Regions from separate parts of the Anaerobacillus sp. CMMVII genome, predicted to be linked through region 1. Evidence: a T-box and tRNA genes for the amino acid it is inferred to sense, from the RefSeq annotation. Region 1 holds a T-box; the other holds one or more tRNA genes.
What was found. A T-box is a leader RNA that pairs with one kind of tRNA and senses whether it is charged. The one in region 1 lies ahead of H1D32_RS12185 (glutamine--tRNA ligase/YqeY domain fusion protein), so its partner is inferred to be a tRNA-Gln.
Positions count from the first base shown of each region.

Region 2: it encodes a tRNA-Gln, which carries the amino acid that the T-box ahead of H1D32_RS12185 (glutamine--tRNA ligase/YqeY domain fusion protein) is inferred to sense. The anticodon was not compared.

Region 1 is NZ_JACEHK010000008.1:285,461-294,061, reverse strand. It holds gene H1D32_RS12205 (hypothetical protein) at 1-99, opposite strand, end outside; partial or broken gene H1D32_RS12200 (YetF domain-containing protein) at 269-950, opposite strand; gene H1D32_RS12195 (histidine phosphatase family protein) at 1,138-1,776, shown strand; gene H1D32_RS12190 (hypothetical protein) at 1,827-2,663, opposite strand; gene H1D32_RS12185 (glutamine--tRNA ligase/YqeY domain fusion protein) at 2,763-4,406, opposite strand; T-box leader at 4,538-4,789, opposite strand; gene H1D32_RS25415 (CBO0543 family protein) at 5,063-5,572, shown strand; partial or broken gene H1D32_RS12180 (glycine C-acetyltransferase) at 6,038-7,113, shown strand; gene H1D32_RS12175 (L-threonine 3-dehydrogenase) at 7,154-8,104, shown strand; gene H1D32_RS12170 (UPF0158 family protein) at 8,206-8,601, opposite strand, start outside.
Region 2 is NZ_JACEHK010000010.1:1,579-10,179, reverse strand. It holds gene comGB (competence type IV pilus assembly protein ComGB) at 1-380, opposite strand, end outside; partial or broken gene comGA (competence type IV pilus ATPase ComGA) at 507-1,393, opposite strand; tRNA gene H1D32_RS13320 (tRNA-Gln) at 1,564-1,638, shown strand; gene H1D32_RS13315 (helix-turn-helix transcriptional regulator) at 2,028-2,735, shown strand; gene H1D32_RS13310 (DUF2626 domain-containing protein) at 2,860-3,105, shown strand; gene H1D32_RS13305 (SAM-dependent methyltransferase) at 3,363-4,484, opposite strand; gene H1D32_RS13300 (cbb3-type cytochrome oxidase assembly protein) at 4,933-5,151, opposite strand; gene H1D32_RS13295 (MBL fold metallo-hydrolase) at 5,275-5,913, opposite strand; gene H1D32_RS13290 (hypothetical protein) at 6,001-6,288, shown strand; gene H1D32_RS13285 (hypothetical protein) at 6,282-6,470, shown strand; gene H1D32_RS13280 (DUF2759 domain-containing protein) at 6,618-6,791, shown strand; partial or broken gene H1D32_RS13275 (MTH1187 family thiamine-binding protein) at 7,000-7,299, opposite strand; partial or broken gene H1D32_RS13270 (MTH1187 family thiamine-binding protein) at 7,423-7,692, opposite strand; gene H1D32_RS13265 (hypothetical protein) at 7,689-8,051, opposite strand; gene H1D32_RS13260 (hypothetical protein) at 8,068-8,601, opposite strand, start outside.

The sequences.
Region 1 (8,601 bases):
CCTAACTTTGAAACTACTATTATCTTTATAAAAATAATAGTTAAATATAAGAGAAACAATTAGAATTAACGATAAAGCTGGTATTAATTTCTTCTTCAAGATACTCCTCCTTGCACTCTTCAAAAACACATATTACATTGCACTTTACTTCGACAAGTAAAAGACAATAACCTTTATCTCTTACATACTAAATTTATAGATTGTAAATAAATAAACCACAAGTTTCCCAAATAAAAACGACTATCAAACGATAGTCATTTACTTTCTTTTAGATATATGTACTAACATACAACTGATCGCCCTCTAGCCATTCAGCAAAAAATACTTGCTTGGGCTTTACTATCCCCTTTGCATTTAATTGTCTTAGGAGCCAGTCTTCGTCATACCCTGCTTGTTCAAGGTTATCTGTTAGAACTTCTCCTTCACTTATAACGGCAATTGGCATATGAACAGGCTGGTATTTAATATTTAGATCCCTATTTGTCGGCTTTTCGTATTGTTGTTTTCTTAAGACGTTGACGGTCCCATTTGCTTCTAGTATCGCATACTCTACTTCACGCAGAGAAAATATCTCTTTATCACGCAGTAAATGTTGCAGTTGGTTAAGATCGAGTTTATTTTTCTTAAGTTGCTCTCGATCAATTTTCCCATTACGTATCACGATTGCCGGGTTTCCTTCAAGAATTGAGCGAGTCTTTTAAACCTTTGGGTGATCCATTCAAGAAGGTAAATAAACGTACCCCAAAGCACAATGGCATATAAAACATATTGCAATCCAATATCCTTATTATAAATAGCATTACCTATTAACTCCCCAAGGACAAGTGCTGAAACGAAATCAAATGGGGTTAGTTGTGTTATTTGGGTTTTTCCTAATAATTTCGTCACTAAAAAAGCGCGAAAAATCCAACGATAAGTTCAATTGAAAGATGATAATAATTTGTGTTCAATGTTTTTCCCCACTTTTATTAACCTGTTAGCAGTTTAGACAAACACACAAACCGATAAACAATACATCCTCACAAAAATAACAATTTAGCCCCGTCAATTCGAGTCCTAACAAATTCAGTAACAACATATTCATTAACTAATAAGTTTCGTGCGCGTTTCAAATAGTTAATGAAAGGAGAAATGAAATTGTACAATCAAACGAACTGGGGCTATCAGTATCCACAACCATTTGCACCTTATTACACTTTACAGCCACATCAATTTCAGGCAACCTCTCAACAAAATTACTCGTCATTACTAAATTCACTACAAGGAGGAGGATATATTCTATATGCTAGACATGCAACAGCTAACGTAGGAAGGGATCAACCAGGTCTTAGTTTTCAGGATTGTTATACACAGCGAAATCTTTCAGATACCGGGAGAAGGCAATCAATAGCCTATGGTGAGGCGTTGCGCAGATTAAGGATACCTGTAAGCTATCCAGTCGGGGCAAGTCCCTTTTGTAGAACAATAGAAACAACAACTTTGGCTTTTGGCGAAGAAAACGTTCAAGTAGAACCATTTTGGATTGAGATTTATAACTTGAGCGCCAACCTCCCTCCAGCAGAACAAAACAGAATACTAAACTACCTTCATGCAATTTTTGAGTTTCAACCTCCTGCAGGTTTCAATCAAGTCATTATCGCACATAGCTTTCCACCAGGAGTGGGACTGGGGCAAATACCTGATATGGGGACTGTCATTGTGAGACCTCGTGGACAAGGGAATAGCTATGAAATTGTTGCCAAGCTTTCTCTCGATGAGTTAATGAACTTACGTTAGATAAGAAAAAGGCGTACGAATGATTCTCTCGTACGCCTTTTATCATTTTTTTATCTCTTCTCAATCACAACTGCATACCCTTGTGCAGGGAGTGAACTTAGGATTGCGCCATCTGTCCATACAGCAACTTCATCGCCTTCTTGTAAATCTGTTTCCAGAAGCTTCTCGCCTTGACTATCTATTATGATCGTAGCGTCATTAATTGAAAAATATATTTGATCCTCTATTAAAATACGTCGATTTCCAGAGTCAACTTCCATTATTTCCCCAACAATATAAGGATCTGCTGTAGGAAGCCCGTGATCATCCACATCGCTCATTAGTCCTTCAGTAATCTCTAGAATATCCTCATAGCCTTCTGTAATTTCATTTAACAATTCTTCATTTAAATCGGCTCTTGTAGAAACATATAAATCAATTCGATTTTCGATTTCGTTGATTCCAAACGAAAGTACCTTTCTATCGGTGACAAGTATTTCCTCACTTGATTCGTTAAGCTTATTCATAATTGTTTCCATTGTTACGTATGAGTGCTTTGCTGCCTTTAATTCAACTAAAAACTTACTACTGCTGCTACTGCTGTTTTTTTCAACAAATGCTAAAAATTGATTTACTAACTCCTGATTTAGAAATTGCTCCTGAATAAGTACGACTACATGGGTTTTCGGATCCTGCTCAAGATAAAGACCTGAATAAGCTGCTTCCACTAATTCACTAGAAATAAAGTTTTGAACTACTCTTACCGCCTCATCCTCTGATCCAACGGGGATTTCCACCTGGTATTCGTTTTGCTGTTTTTCGTAGCCTGTTCTTAAATCCGTTTCTGTACCTTGTCCACAGCCTACGAGTGTTAAAAACGCTAGTGTTGCTATTAGAAAGTATTTCATCCTTCTCCCTCATTTCTCTCTTTCTTATTAGACGAGACTGACCTTAAGTAAGTTTCAAAAAAAGCAATGACTTTAAAGAAAGCCATTGCTCTAGTTTCTTTATCGTTTCCATGAATCTTTTAATGAAACAATCCGATTAAAAACTAGTTTTTGTTTTCCTGAAAATTTCTTATCAAGATAAAAATACCCATGACGTAAAAATTGGAAACGATCTTCTGTTCTAATGGCGGACTCAACAAGACAATCCTTTATAACAACAAGTGAGTCAGTGTTTATTTTTTCATCCCATGTTTTCTCAGTATCTTTGACAATGTCATCGCCTGCTAAAAGTTTATTATATAAATGAACATCGATTTTTTCGGCATGTTCATGTGAGACCCAATGAATGGTCCCCTTCACTTTTCGACCTTTAAAACCAGTTCCACTTTTCGTTTCAGGATCATAGCTGCAACGTAATTCAAGAATTTCACCAGTATCGATATCTTTTATAACCTCATTACATCTAATGAAATAAGCACCCATCAGTCGAACTTCGCCATGCAGAGTCAACCTTTTAAATCCGGGTACTGGCTCTTCCATAAAATCGTCTTTTTCGATATAAACAATATTTGAAAATGAAACTTCTCTAGTTCCTAAGTCAGCGTTTTCACTATTATTTTTTATCGTTAGAAGCTCGGATTCACCTTCAGGATAATTCGTTATGACGACCTTAAGTGGATTGATCACTGCCATAATGCTTCGAACCTTTGCTTTTTGGTCTAGTCGCACAAAATGTTCAAGCATCCCCATATCGACTACTGTCTGCTGCTTCGCTAATCCGATTTCTTCAATAAAATGACAAATACTTTCAGGAGTATAGCCTCTTCTTCGCATTCCGCGAATTGTTGGCAATCTTGGATCATCCCAACCGTCAACAAAATTACCTGCGACCAACTCACGTAAGTAACGCTTACTCGTAACAACCCCAGTCAAATTTAACCGGCCAAATTCTCGTTGTTTCGGAGGTTCTGAAATATCTAATGCATGTAATACCCATTCATAAAGCGGACGGTGATCTTTAAATTCAATTGAACATAACGAATGTGTAATTCCCTCAATGGCATCTTGAATTGGATGGGCAAAGTCATACATCGGGTAAATGCACCAATTGTTCCCAGTACGGTAATGTGTAGCATGAATAATTCTAAAGAGAACAGGGTCGCGTAAATTGATATTTGGCGAACCCATATCAATTTTTGCCCGAAGTACTTTTGAAGCCGTTGGAAACTCTCCATTCCTCATTTTTTCAAAGAGCTTGATATTTTCAGTAACACTACGATTTCGGTACGGACTCTCTGTTCCACCCTCTGTCAATGTTCCTCGATAGGCACTCATTTCTTCAGGCGTTAAATCACAGACATACGCTTTACCTTTTTTAATGAGTGTTAGCCCCGCTTGATAAATCTCATTCGCATAATCCGATCCATAAAAAATACGTTCCCCTGGACTAAATCCAAGCCAATTCATATCTTCAATGATTGCATTTACGTATTCAAGATCTTCTTTTAACGGATTGGTGTCATCAAACCGAAGATTAAAATGCCCGTTATATTTCTTAGCAACTCGATAGCTCGTATAAATTGCATACACACTCCCGATATGGAGGTACCCATTTGGTTCTGGAGGAAATCTCGTACAAATCGGTCTTTGAAAAAAATTGATATCCTCTTCAACAATCTTATCTATAAAATTTTCAGCGCTCATTGCACAACCATCCTCCTAATTATGTTGTTTTTCAATACTGATTTGTAAAACGCAAATTTTCCATAATAGCCCCTGTTTTACGAATTGAGCCTTTGAACAAAATAAAAAAATCTCACCTCCAAGACAAATGTCTTGGGGACGAGATTTTGAATTCGTGGTACCACCCCAGTTTATTAATATGTCACCATATTAACCTTTTCAGGTACGGCAATCAGCTTATACCCTAGCTCTATAACAGGAGCTCCTGTCACACTATCCCCTCTACTAGGATCCAATGTGCTGCTCAGAGGCTTGTTTCGAATAAATCATTCCTGCTCCATTTCACCAACAGGAGCTCTCTGCAAAAGAATGGACCTATCTACTCTTCTCATCATCGCATTGTAATATTTTGTCTATAGTATCACCCAAATTATGGTTTGTAAATAAGTTATTTTTAATTATTTACTATAATAACAACTTCGTTTAAGCAAATGTTTTTACATAAGTGAATTTCATAATTCCCTTAACTAAGCTATATAGATGTAGTTGCAAAAGGTTTTCTACGCACCTTTATTCAAAACTTTGTAGCGAAAAGAAAGATTATGAAATCCATATCTAAAAATATAATCGGCTAAAATGGCAAATACTAAAAAAACTTTAATGTAAGGGGTGTTTTTATGCAGCAATTCGAGAAGAAACTTTTATACATATTACTACTCTTTGGACTTATCTCAATCCCCTTTTCGTTACGAGGGAAAAATTACAAAAATTGGGTGATCATATTTCTCTTAAATTCCTATTCAAATACTTTTGTGGCTCCTATACTAGCAGAAAAGAAATTTTTACTATACCCAGTCCGGCTCCTTCCTAAAATTTATAAAAGTAGTATTATTTACGATTACTGTTTATGTTCACTAGTCTCAGTTTGGTACTGTCGCTCAACTAAAAGTGATCATTGGTTAAATTCTTTCCTTAAGGTTTGGCTTTTCTCAATCCCTCAAGCGATCGTAGAAAAATGGCTCGAAAAACATACACAACTTATCAAATACAACAAAGGATGGACATGGATTCACTCCTTGCTGACAATAACAACGGCGAAATTGGCTGTCAGAAGTCTGTTACCACTCATGAATTGGATGGATGAAAATAGTAAGCACTCCGAAGAACCACACACAAAAACGAGCTAGGATGGCATCCTAGCTCGTTTTTCTTTTTATTCATTTGTGAAAAACTAATTTTTCAGATACTTGTTTATTCCCCTCCCAGACTGGAAATCTCGTTTAATTCTTTTCAACAAGTACCATACTATCAGGAAATAACTAACAGATCTGATGTCCACCCGAAATAGACAAACATCTTTAAGGAAAACACGAAAATTTTTATTGTGAAACTGTCTTTTCTATATAAACAAATTGATTTAACTGTGGTAAAATGATTTATACAACATAGAATAATTAACAATAACTGATAGCACAATTGTCTTTTCAGGGTGTACATTTATCTTTTTAGGAATAACAAACAGCAATTTAGGAGGAATAAATGTGGCAAAAGTATTAGATAGCTTCTTAAAAGAAAATCTTGATGACTTAAAATCGAAAGGCTTATTTAATGTCATCGATCCCCTTCAAAGTGCCAACGGGCCAATGATTAAAATTAATGGAAACGATCTCATAAACCTTTCGTCAAACAACTATTTAGGGTTAGCAACAGATACCCGTCTAAAAGAAGTAGCATTAACGGCGATCGAAGAGTTTGGTGTCGGTGCTGGTGCTGTTCGAACGATTAATGGTACGTTAGAACTTCATACAAGTTTAGAAGAAAAAATTGCGGAGTTCAAACATACAGAAGCTGCGATCGCCTATCAATCAGGCTTTAACTGTAATATGGCTGCTATTTCTGCCGTTATGGATAAAAATGATGCCATTCTTTCAGATGAATTAAACCATGCCTCAATTATTGACGGCTGTCGTCTTTCAAAAGCAAAAATAATCCGTGTCAATCACTCTGATATGGACGATTTACGTGCAAAGGCAAAAGCAGCTGTAGAATCAGGTCTATATAACAAAATTATGGTTATTACTGACGGCGTATTTTCGATGGATGGTGACGTTGCAAAATTACCTGAAATTGTTGAGATCGCTGAAGAATTCGATTTAATTACGTACGTCGATGACGCTCACGGCTCTGGTGTGCTTGGCAAAGGTGCTGGAACAGTCAAACATTTCGGTCTGTCTGATAAAGTCGATTTCCAAATCGGTACGCTTTCTAAAGCAATCGGTGTTGTAGGTGGTTATGTTGCTGGTAAAAAGGAACTGATTGAATGGTTAAAAGTAAGAAGTAGACCATTTCTATTTTCAACTGCCCTACCTCCTGCAGATGTAGCGGCTAGTAAAAAAGCTATCGAGATTTTAATGGAAAGCACAGAGCTTCATGACCGTCTCTGGGAAAACGGCAATTACTTAAAGAAGGGCTTAAAGAGCTTGGCTTTAATATCGGTGAAAGCGAAACACCAATCACGCCTTGTATCATTGGTGAAGAAAAATTAACACAACAATTCAGTAAACGATTATTTGAAGAAGGCGTTTATGCAAAGTCAATCGTCTTCCCTACAGTTCCTCAAGGAACAGGACGCGTTCGTAATATGCCAACTGCTGCACATACGAAGGAAATGCTTGACGAAGCTATTGCTATTTATGAAAAAGTCGGCAAAGAATTAGGGGTTATCTAAGTCAACACTTTACACCGTGAATAAATAGGGGGTTACACATATGAAGAAAATTTTACTGACGGGTGCATTAGGACAAATCGGTTCAGAGCTTACTTTAAAAATGAGAGAAATTTACGGAGCGAATAACGTAATTGCTACAGATATTCGTGATAATGGCAGTGAGGTTGTTCAATCGGGGCCTTTCGAAATACTAGATGTAACTGATCATCAAGCAATGTTTGAAGTCGCAACTAAACATAAGGTAGACACTGTCATTCATTTAGCTGCGTTATTATCAGCTACAGCTGAAAAAATGCCACTCCTTGCCTGGAACTTAAACATGGGTGGACTTGTAAATGCTTTAGAAGTTGCTAGAGAACTAAATTGTAAGTTCTTTACACCTAGCTCAATTGGTGCGTTTGGTCCATCCACACCAAAAGATCAAACACCACAAGACACGATTCAACGTCCTACAACGATGTACGGAGTAAATAAGGTATCTGGTGAACTTCTTTGTGACTATTACTATCATAAATATGGTGTTGATACCAGAGGACTTCGTTTCCCAGGTTTAATCTCATATGCTACACCTCCTGGTGGTGGTACGACAGATTATGCTGTTGATATTTACTATAAAGCTATTGAAGACGCGAAGTACACATCTTACATTGCTGAAGGAACCTATATGGATATGATGTATATGCCTGACGCTCTAAATGCAATTATTAACCTAATGGAAGCAGACTCAACAAAACTAATTCATCGTAATGCTTTTAATGTTACTGCGATGAGCTTTGAACCGAGTCAAATTGCTGCTGAAATTAAAAAGCATATTCCAAACTTCGAAATGAATTATGATGTTGACCCAGTAAGACAAGGAATTGCTGATAGTTGGCCAAATTCTATTGACTGCTCTGCAGCAACACAAGAATGGGGCTTCAAAGCAGAATACGATCTAGCAAAAATGACGGTTGATATGCTAAATAAGCTAAAAAAAACTGTAACGGTATGACAAGCAAATAAATAAAAAGCGATAAGCACACTTGCTGGTGTGCTTATCGCTTTTTTAAGCATACGGTGTAATCGTTACTTCAAATGGTTCAAACATAGATTTCATTCGACATATTCAATTTCATGGTTTTTACACCATTTAATGGCAATTTCTTTATACTTCTCGCCTTGAAATTGGTACCAATCTTGTTCAATTCCTAAATCGATAATTTGATCTTTGAAACGGCGAAATGCACCTTTACCTTGGATTGCCCTTAAGAGGATATTTTTATAGTTTTCATTCGAAATTGAATAGCAATAATCCTCAATCATCTCATATTCATTAATCTCAAATTTATCAGGAAGTTCAAGGTAATCCTCTTCATTCTCAAGTACATCAATTGCTAACTTGAGGCTATCAATTTCCCATTCAGCTAACCCTTCGAACAGCTCATCATCTTCCTCTGCTTTTCGCAATTCTTCAGTTGTCACAAAGAAAGTTTGTCCAGTTTTCAGATT
Region 2 (8,601 bases), on a different contig from region 1:
ATTAAAAATAGACCTAAAATCCAAAATAACAGTAGAGGATATTTGATTAGCTTTTGGAACTTCGCTTTGGTTTCTTGTGTTTTTCTTAATAATTGCCCACCATCTATTAGCCCTCGCGCCAAATCACCATAATACTCGGAAAAATAAACAAAATTTATAATATTTTTCGGGAGCTGCAACACCGATAGCGCTTCACTAACTGAACTTCCTTTGCGGAACTTTTCGAGCATGATTCGTAGTGCCTGATCATTCGTTTCTTTTTCATACTTTAGAAATAACTCAAATGCATCCGCTATCGGGTATCCTTGTTCTAAGAGAGTACCAAGTCTGATTAAAAACTCTGCCTTTCTTACGTAACTTTTTTTATGTCTTATCTTCATTTTAACAAAGCCACCTTTCAATTCGGATTCCTGAATATAACCTAAGGCAATCCCTTTGTTGATTGACTGGGCTAAGCTTTGATAGTTCGAGTTTATCGCACCATTTTTGATTACCTCTTCTAACGAAGGCTCGGCCAATATTTCGTAAATGGCTAAACGCCTATTTTTACCTAGTCCACAATAATTAGAACAAGAAGTACCACAGGAAGGACAAATTAAACTAACGAGCCTTTGTGAGACTAAACCAATGACAGTTTCCCTTATGTCTAGCTCGTTACAGCCAAATTCCCTTAACCTAGAAATGCACCCTGCTGCATGATTAGCGTGAATCGTACTTACTACTAGATGGCCTGTCATGGAAGCACGAATTGCAATTTTCGCTGTTTTTTCATCACGTATTTCGCCAATCATAATAATATCAGGATCATGTCTTAGGGCTGCCTTAAGTGCCTCGGGATAGGTTAGGCCTGCTTTCTCGTTATTTCAACTTGAATAAAGGCATTTGTCTTTTTTTCAATTGGATCTTCAATGGTAATAATTCTTTTATCCTTTAAACATTCGTCGAATAATAACGAGTAAATCGTCGTTGTTTTACCAGAACTTGTTGGACCCGAAATTAATAGTAACCCATGGGCTTTTCTTATTAGTTTTCGTAGTTGGTGAGTTTGTTTTGGATACAGTGACAGTTGATTTAGGCTTGAAACTTTAGTTTGGGGTAAAATTCGAATGGCCAAACTTTCATGAGGGGTTGTTGGTAGGGTAGAAATTCGTAAATTAATTTGCTCATTTTCAATGGTTACGGTTAAGGACCCGTTTTGTGGTCTTCTTCGCTCGCCAATATCCATCTTTGACCGAAACTTATAATGGGAGATAAGTTTTTCGGCATCGCTATTCGTTAGTTTCTGAAATAAAGTTAACTGATGTCCGATTCTAAACTGGATGAGTGAGTGGGGAGTTGCAGGAATGATATGAATATCTGATGCTTTTTCCAGAACAGCTCGCGAGATGATCACTTCGCTTTTCCGTTCAATTGTAGACAATAAAACCACCTTCCTTGGCTTAATAAAAGCAGGGGATGCTTGTGGAGGAACTACAGATAAAGATATTCGCCATTTCTTTTAGATTTCCTCTTTTTTCATGAATATTTTTGGAGAATTTCTTTATACTAATGAATGTAAATCGATGGGATATAGCCAAGCGGTAAGGCACCGGACTTTGACTCCGTCATTCGAAGGTTCGAATCCTTCTATCCCAGCCATTTGAAATTATTTATATCTCTTAAAAAGATGACTTGTAATAAGTCATCTTTTTATTAGGCTGTTTTCTCAATAATTGTTGTTTTTAAATTAGCTAGAAATTGATAAGATATATGAAGGTCTTAGGGACATCTTTTCTAACATTCGAAGGATATAAACGGAAAAATATCGATTATTCTATAGAATTAATGCTCATAAAGCCAATGATTACGAAAAGAGCCTTTATTATTAAACATCTTCAGAAAATTACAATAGAAACCAATTCGGTGAAAATGTTCAAAAAAGGTTCATATAATTATCACTATTAGTCACATAATTAGATTGAAAATACATTTATTTATATTTGATACTGTATTATAATTAGGTGAGATTGTCATAGGGAGTGAAAAAGATGGAGCATCAAACTCTAAAAATAACTGGCGTGCTTTCAGACCCAACGCGTTTTTCTATATATCAATATGTAACAAAGCAACATCGTGATGTTACAGTACAAGAAATTGCGGACTCATTTGAAATTCACGCAAATGTTGCACGACTTCATTTAACCAAATTAGAAGATGTAAATATGTTAGTTTCTGAAACAAAGAAGACCGGTAAGGGCGGACGCCCTAGTAGATTTTACCGTCTTTCTGATGAAGTAGTCAGTTTACAATTTCCATATCGCGACTATCAAAAGTTATCAGAAATTGCTATTGATACACTTTTAAGCTTAGGCGATATCGGTGAAGAAGCATTAATGAAGACAGGTCGAAAGTTTGGATATGAGACATCTAGAACATATTTACAGGGCCTTGACTTATCTCTTAATCAGCTTTCAAGTGAAGAAAAGCTAAATCACATCAAAATAGTCGCTCTTCAGCAAGGATTAAATCCTGAAATGCACTACGACCCGGAAACACATGAGGTAAACTTTAGAATCTACAATTGTACGTTCAAAGAACTAGTTCCTGATCGAATACCAATTTGTAGAATGCATCAAGCGTTAATTAATGGTTTTTTTGATTTCTTCTTTGGCGAAATTAATTTAGACAAAAATGCTAATATGTCAGATACAAAAGAATATAGCTTTTGTTCTTATAAAACGTTAGTGTTACCTTAAGATTTACAAGTTGTTTACTAATCGTATATAATAATGATTATTAAACTCATACACATTTAAATTTCTTTACTTATGATAAAATCATTTAAATGTGTATATCCTATACATAAAAGGGGGGAATAACGTGGAGCGTATGTATCGTGTTATGAGTTTCTGGACAGGTATTTTTGCAATTTTGTTTATGATTGGCGATATGCATAGTACAGCAATATTATTTTTTGGTATTACTGGAGCATTCCTAGCATTAAGTTACTTAAATCTTTCAGAACGAATGTACTTATACATTTTTGGTGCTTTCCTAACATTATTCTTTGTTGGATTTACTTATTATGCTACATTTATAATGGTACCTGGAATTGGTGGTCATTAAATAATAAAAGCGAAAGGCGCACATTAAAAGTGCGCTTTCACTTTTATATCTAAGAAAAAGCGAAATCCTTTTTCCTAGGCAGGTTATTTGACCTCGAGCCAAGAACATCCTCGAAGCAACTTCATCGCACCTTTGCGACGAGTAACCGCAGGAGCAGATGGCGCCTGGAGCTAGACATCAACTACTAAAAACGCATATATCTTCATATCATTCTTTAGAAAAGGCGACTCTAGGAGTCGCCTTTTTATATTGGACTTTTAAATCTGATATGGATCATCATTGAAAATTCGATATGCTTTTGAGTTTGTTACGTTTTTACCATGAAGAAACACATGAAATGCCGCACTCATTCCCGTGTCAGTGATTAATGTCTTTACTGCTCGATTTAATTTGCTTTTTTCTGAAAAAGGATTCGAATCATAGTTTTCTTGAACGAATTTAAGCATTCCAATCATTAGCAAAAAACGATTTTGTTTAATTGCAACTAGTTTTTCTAGTCCGATTTCCTCCATCATCATTTCATAGGCGTCTAAGTGGATATGGGTCGTTAAATCCATTTCTGTGGGATGTTCTAATGGATTATTAATCATTTGATGCTTGAAATACCCTCTAAGGCTCCCATCTTTTCTTTGCGGCATCGACCAATCCTCTTTTGTATATCCATAATCAATGGTGAGAATATGACCTCGTTTCAAGAAGTTATCAACACTTGTAATCCACGAATTCATATAAATTGGAACTTCAATTCTTTGCCCTTCTTTTAACGTAGGTCCATATACTCTTAGCCAGTCATTAATTTGCTCATTTGAACATATCTCTTTTATTTCTACTAGATTTCCAACATCATCAATAGTTACAAAAACTTCAAACAAGTTTGATTGCTGTTTTTCAACAACATGAACAGGAAATGCATCGAGTAGTTCATTTGAAAAAATTATTCCTTCAAAATCATTTGAATCACTTTCTTGTAACTCTTCTAAGCTAGCAAATTGTCTAAAATCTACTTTTCCGCTTAAAAGTTTTTTTTGCTCTTTACGATGATAAGGGCTCGTTTCAATCATTGTATAGTGTAAAGGTCTATTGTTTGTAATTAGCTCCCACTCATCAAATACAGCTTTAGCGAATCGTCCATCTCCACCACCAAATTCACAAATCGAAGCAGGAAGCTGTTCTTTTTCAATTAGATCAAGAAAAAAATGAGCAAATGCTCGACCAAATACTGAATGCACACCACTACTTGTATAAAAATCTCCTTCTGTACCTAATTTTTTCTTATCTTTCATATAATACCCTACTTCTTGATCATAAAGAACGATATTCATATACTCAGCATAGGTAATCCTATGTTTTTCTGTACCTTTTATTTTCGAAACAACCAAGCCCTTCAGAAAAATCTCCCCCATCAATTACTAGTATCTTCGTGTTCTCTACTATATTTGCATATTATCCACTTAGTATCTTAGTTATGTACCATGACTATATTATACATATAATTTTAATGAATTTCATAATTCCTTATTCTCAACTAGGTAATTATGATATTCACTCGTCCTATATAATTTACAAAAAAAAAAAATAATTAACACTATTGACACGTTGTTTATACCATTATATAATAAATTTGTAAGTTAGCAATGATCTTCGGGAGTTCCCCCTCCCCTCAAAAGTTCATTTATGATAACTAAGATTAACTCCCCATTTGAGGCTGACTCTCGTAGAGTCAGCCTCCTTTTTTTGCTTTTAAAATTATTTCCCCATAGTTTATTAAATAATTTGGAAGGTTCAAGATCACTAACACAAAGCAAAAATTTTCGAAAAGAACTATTACTAGTCAAACACTTCCCATTCGTCTTCTTCCTCGATCAACATCCGATACTTAATTCCTTCAACGTCCTCAAATTGGCCAGTTTTTTTTGCTCCATAATAAATAAAAAAAGCTCCACCTGATAAGCTTGTCATGATAATAATTAATATCCAACCATTCATAGAAAGTCCCAACAGACTTTGAAGAAAGTAAAATTGATGAAGAAAAGTAAAAACACTCAAACGAAAAACCTCCTTGTTTTTCATAGTGTTCCACTTTTTTCCTTTTTTATTATACTCTTTCAATACGGGGCTTTAGAAAAGAGCCTCTGCTTTATGTTGCTAAGACCCTATTCTAAAAACTAATTACGCTAATCCCGATAAGAAGGGATTTGAATCCATTTCAATACCAATTCTCGTTAGTGGGCCATGACCGCTTGCAACAATCGTATTCTCTGGTAACTCCATTAATTTTTGGTTTATACTTTGCATTAATACTTCATAATTTCCACCCGGTAAATCAGTTCTTCCGATCCCCCCAGCAAATAAGGCGTCTCCAGAAAAAACAATCCCTAGTTTCTTGAAATAATACGAAATACTTCCTGGCGAATGACCTGGCGTTTCTAATACTTCGAAGCTAAAAGTAGAAATATCAAGTGTTCCTTCTACTTTAATGAAGAAATCAGCGCCTTTTACCTTTACAGCATTTGTGCCCATAAATAACGCTGAGCCATTTTTTTTCGGATCACTTAACCAGTCTTTTTCTTTTTTATGTATATAAACCGGGATCTCCCATTGATCACGAACCTCATCCACAGCACCAATGTGATCAAAATGGGCATGAGTTAGTAAGATCGCCTTTGGTTGTAACCCTTCTGATTTAAGCCAATTATTTAATTTTTCTCCTTCGCCACCTGGATCAAAGATTACTGCTTCTTTGTTTTCGTTTGATAGAACATAGGCATTTGTTTGTAAAGGTCCTAAAGGGATTTGTTTCCATTCCAAATAAATCGTCTCCTTTGCATATGGTTATCTTTTATTTTACACTTAAATAAACAAGCTTACAAAATATCTTAATATATGGAGGGTAATATGAAGAAATTAAAGGGGTTAGAACTAACTAATGAAACTGCAAGTATACTCTTAGAAAACAATAAATTTCTACAGTATATTAACGAACATTGCTTAGACTATTATCAATTTGGGGTTGTGGCTAGTGACGAAGAAGCGGTTCATTTAGAGAGTTTTTTAAAAGAGAATGGTATTTTTGAAACTACCTTACCCCTTATCAGTTTGAAAATCCGGAGCTTAAACAAACATTCACCGATTTTGGCTTTATATCCACCAAAAATAATTCTTATTTATATGAAGAATTGGTAATTCATTTTTCAATTTCAGGATATAATGAAAGAGACGTACGTACGGCCTTAGAGCAAATGGACGAACATTTAGTAGCGATTGACATGACTCCGAATAAAACGTTTTATTTTGTAGAACGTTATCATCAAGAGTTAATTGAAGGAATTGCCGATGCTTATAAGGTTGTCGTGACATTTTATTAATAAATACTATTTTCACTTTAGCTTTCTTATAAAGTACTACTCGACAAACGTTTTGAAAACAATTAAAATAATAGAGTGTACTCATACTACGTAAATTGATAATAACTCAACTATACACTACATAGTTAATTTAGGAGGTTTTACAGAATGGTTTTAGGTATTATTACATTATTGGTAGCTATTCTTAGCGGCTTTGGCATTCTTCGTGAATTCCGTCGTAAAAATCTTTTTGGTGCAGCATTTGCTTTTCTTTCTTTTGCTGTATTCGGATGGTTTTCTGTCATGACAATTTTATCTTCTTTCACAGGAAGTGGCGCGTAACAAGAAAAGCGTAAAGCGCCCGCCTATCGACGACAAGCAAATAACCTGTCAAAGAAAAAGTGGATTACTTTTTCTTTGGCAGGTTATTTTACCTCGAGGGGCTAGGTGCTGAAGTTAGACATTTATTATTAAAATCGCACATACTTTCTTGCATCACACAAAAAGAGTGGAATTCTTTAGAAATTCCACTCTTTTTCTTATTCTTTTTTAATTTTTCATCCACACTTGCGAGCTTTCCAGACATTGTCTGTGCCTTATCACGGCGATCATCAATTCGGATATTTGTCGCAACTCTATGTACTCCCTTTGCAAACGGTACTTCATGAAGAGCTTGAAATCACTTCAAATAAAACTGGTAATTCACCTTCAATAATTGTACTCATCGGAGTAAGCTGATAGTATACTTTTCAGCGTATGTTTCCAAGACTTTGTGGATTTCAGCTACATATTCACTTACACTTGGCCCATCAGTTCCGATTGGAATAATTGTAATATCAACAATTGCCATCTTTTTCTCCTCCTTTTTTGGTTTTTCTTGTTCTCTTAGCTCACTTGGAAATTCCTTTAAGGCAAGCCTTCGATACGATCGAATTGCGGTACGAATATGAAAAGCATCTGGTTCTGCCGTCGTTATTTTTTCTTGGAGATAATAGGAGATTTTCAAGACTACTTCTCGAACAAACTTCATCCCCTGACGGTTTAACTGTGTATTTACTATTGGTGCAAGTACTAAAGAACCATATGACGCTATCGCGAGCGCTTCATCTAAAGAATAAAAGAATAGTAATAATAATGTTAGTAGTATGATACTGCTGAAATAAACAACGACCAAATTCGTCGAACAGTACCGATTGGTTATTTTTGCTTGTTTAATTTTTCGAGCATTATACATTGCTTTCACACCACGAAAACTAAAAACTTTATGCTCTGCACCGTGATATTTCCGTAAATCTTTAGGAATATAAAATGCGTTCCAAACAAGAAGTAAAAAATAGAATACACCGGAAGGCCATGCCAACCAACTTCAATTCCTGTAACACTAAGTATCCTAGGAACGACAATTAACGAGACAAAAATAAATGCTACAAGCTTAAACCAGTGCGGCATTGTTTGTAAAACTTGTCTACTTGCCAAAAGTAGTGACTTACTGTTTAATGGCTTTACCCAATCGACAATTTGACCTTGATGTTGATAAGCACAAGAAATATGTTTTTTACCAATAAAGAAGATTCCATTTTGGTATGACATACCTTTAATCAATGTTACGTCACACTCCCTAAAACTGTATAAAACGATTTATCGACCAGTATTTGTTTGTTAAGATATCTGGAAGACCTGCATCTAAAGAGTGAAACAAATCAAATTTCACAAGTTCATGGTCGACCCACGTGTGTACATAGGTAAAAGTAGCAATATATTCTTGTTCCTCATCTAACTGATAGCTAACCTCTATTTCACCTCTGTTGCCATAGCTTACGTGATCAATGATTTGATTAGGAAAAGTAAAAACAACGCCATCATCCTCTAGTTCACCAGTAATCGTTACTAGTAACTCCTTGCCATTAAATAGGAATAGCTCCGCCTCTACTAACTCTTCCATCGAGACCGGTGTTCCCTCTTCTGTTTTTAGAGAGATCATAATATAGTCATCACCAACGAGTCCATCAACAGGCATTTGTGTCCAATCCCATTTCCCTGTTAACCTTACGTCATTTCCATTCCTAGTGGTTTCTAAGGAAATAGTAATATCGTTTTGTAACGACTCATTTGTTGCTGTCTCCATATTATTAACATATTGGTACCCAAAATA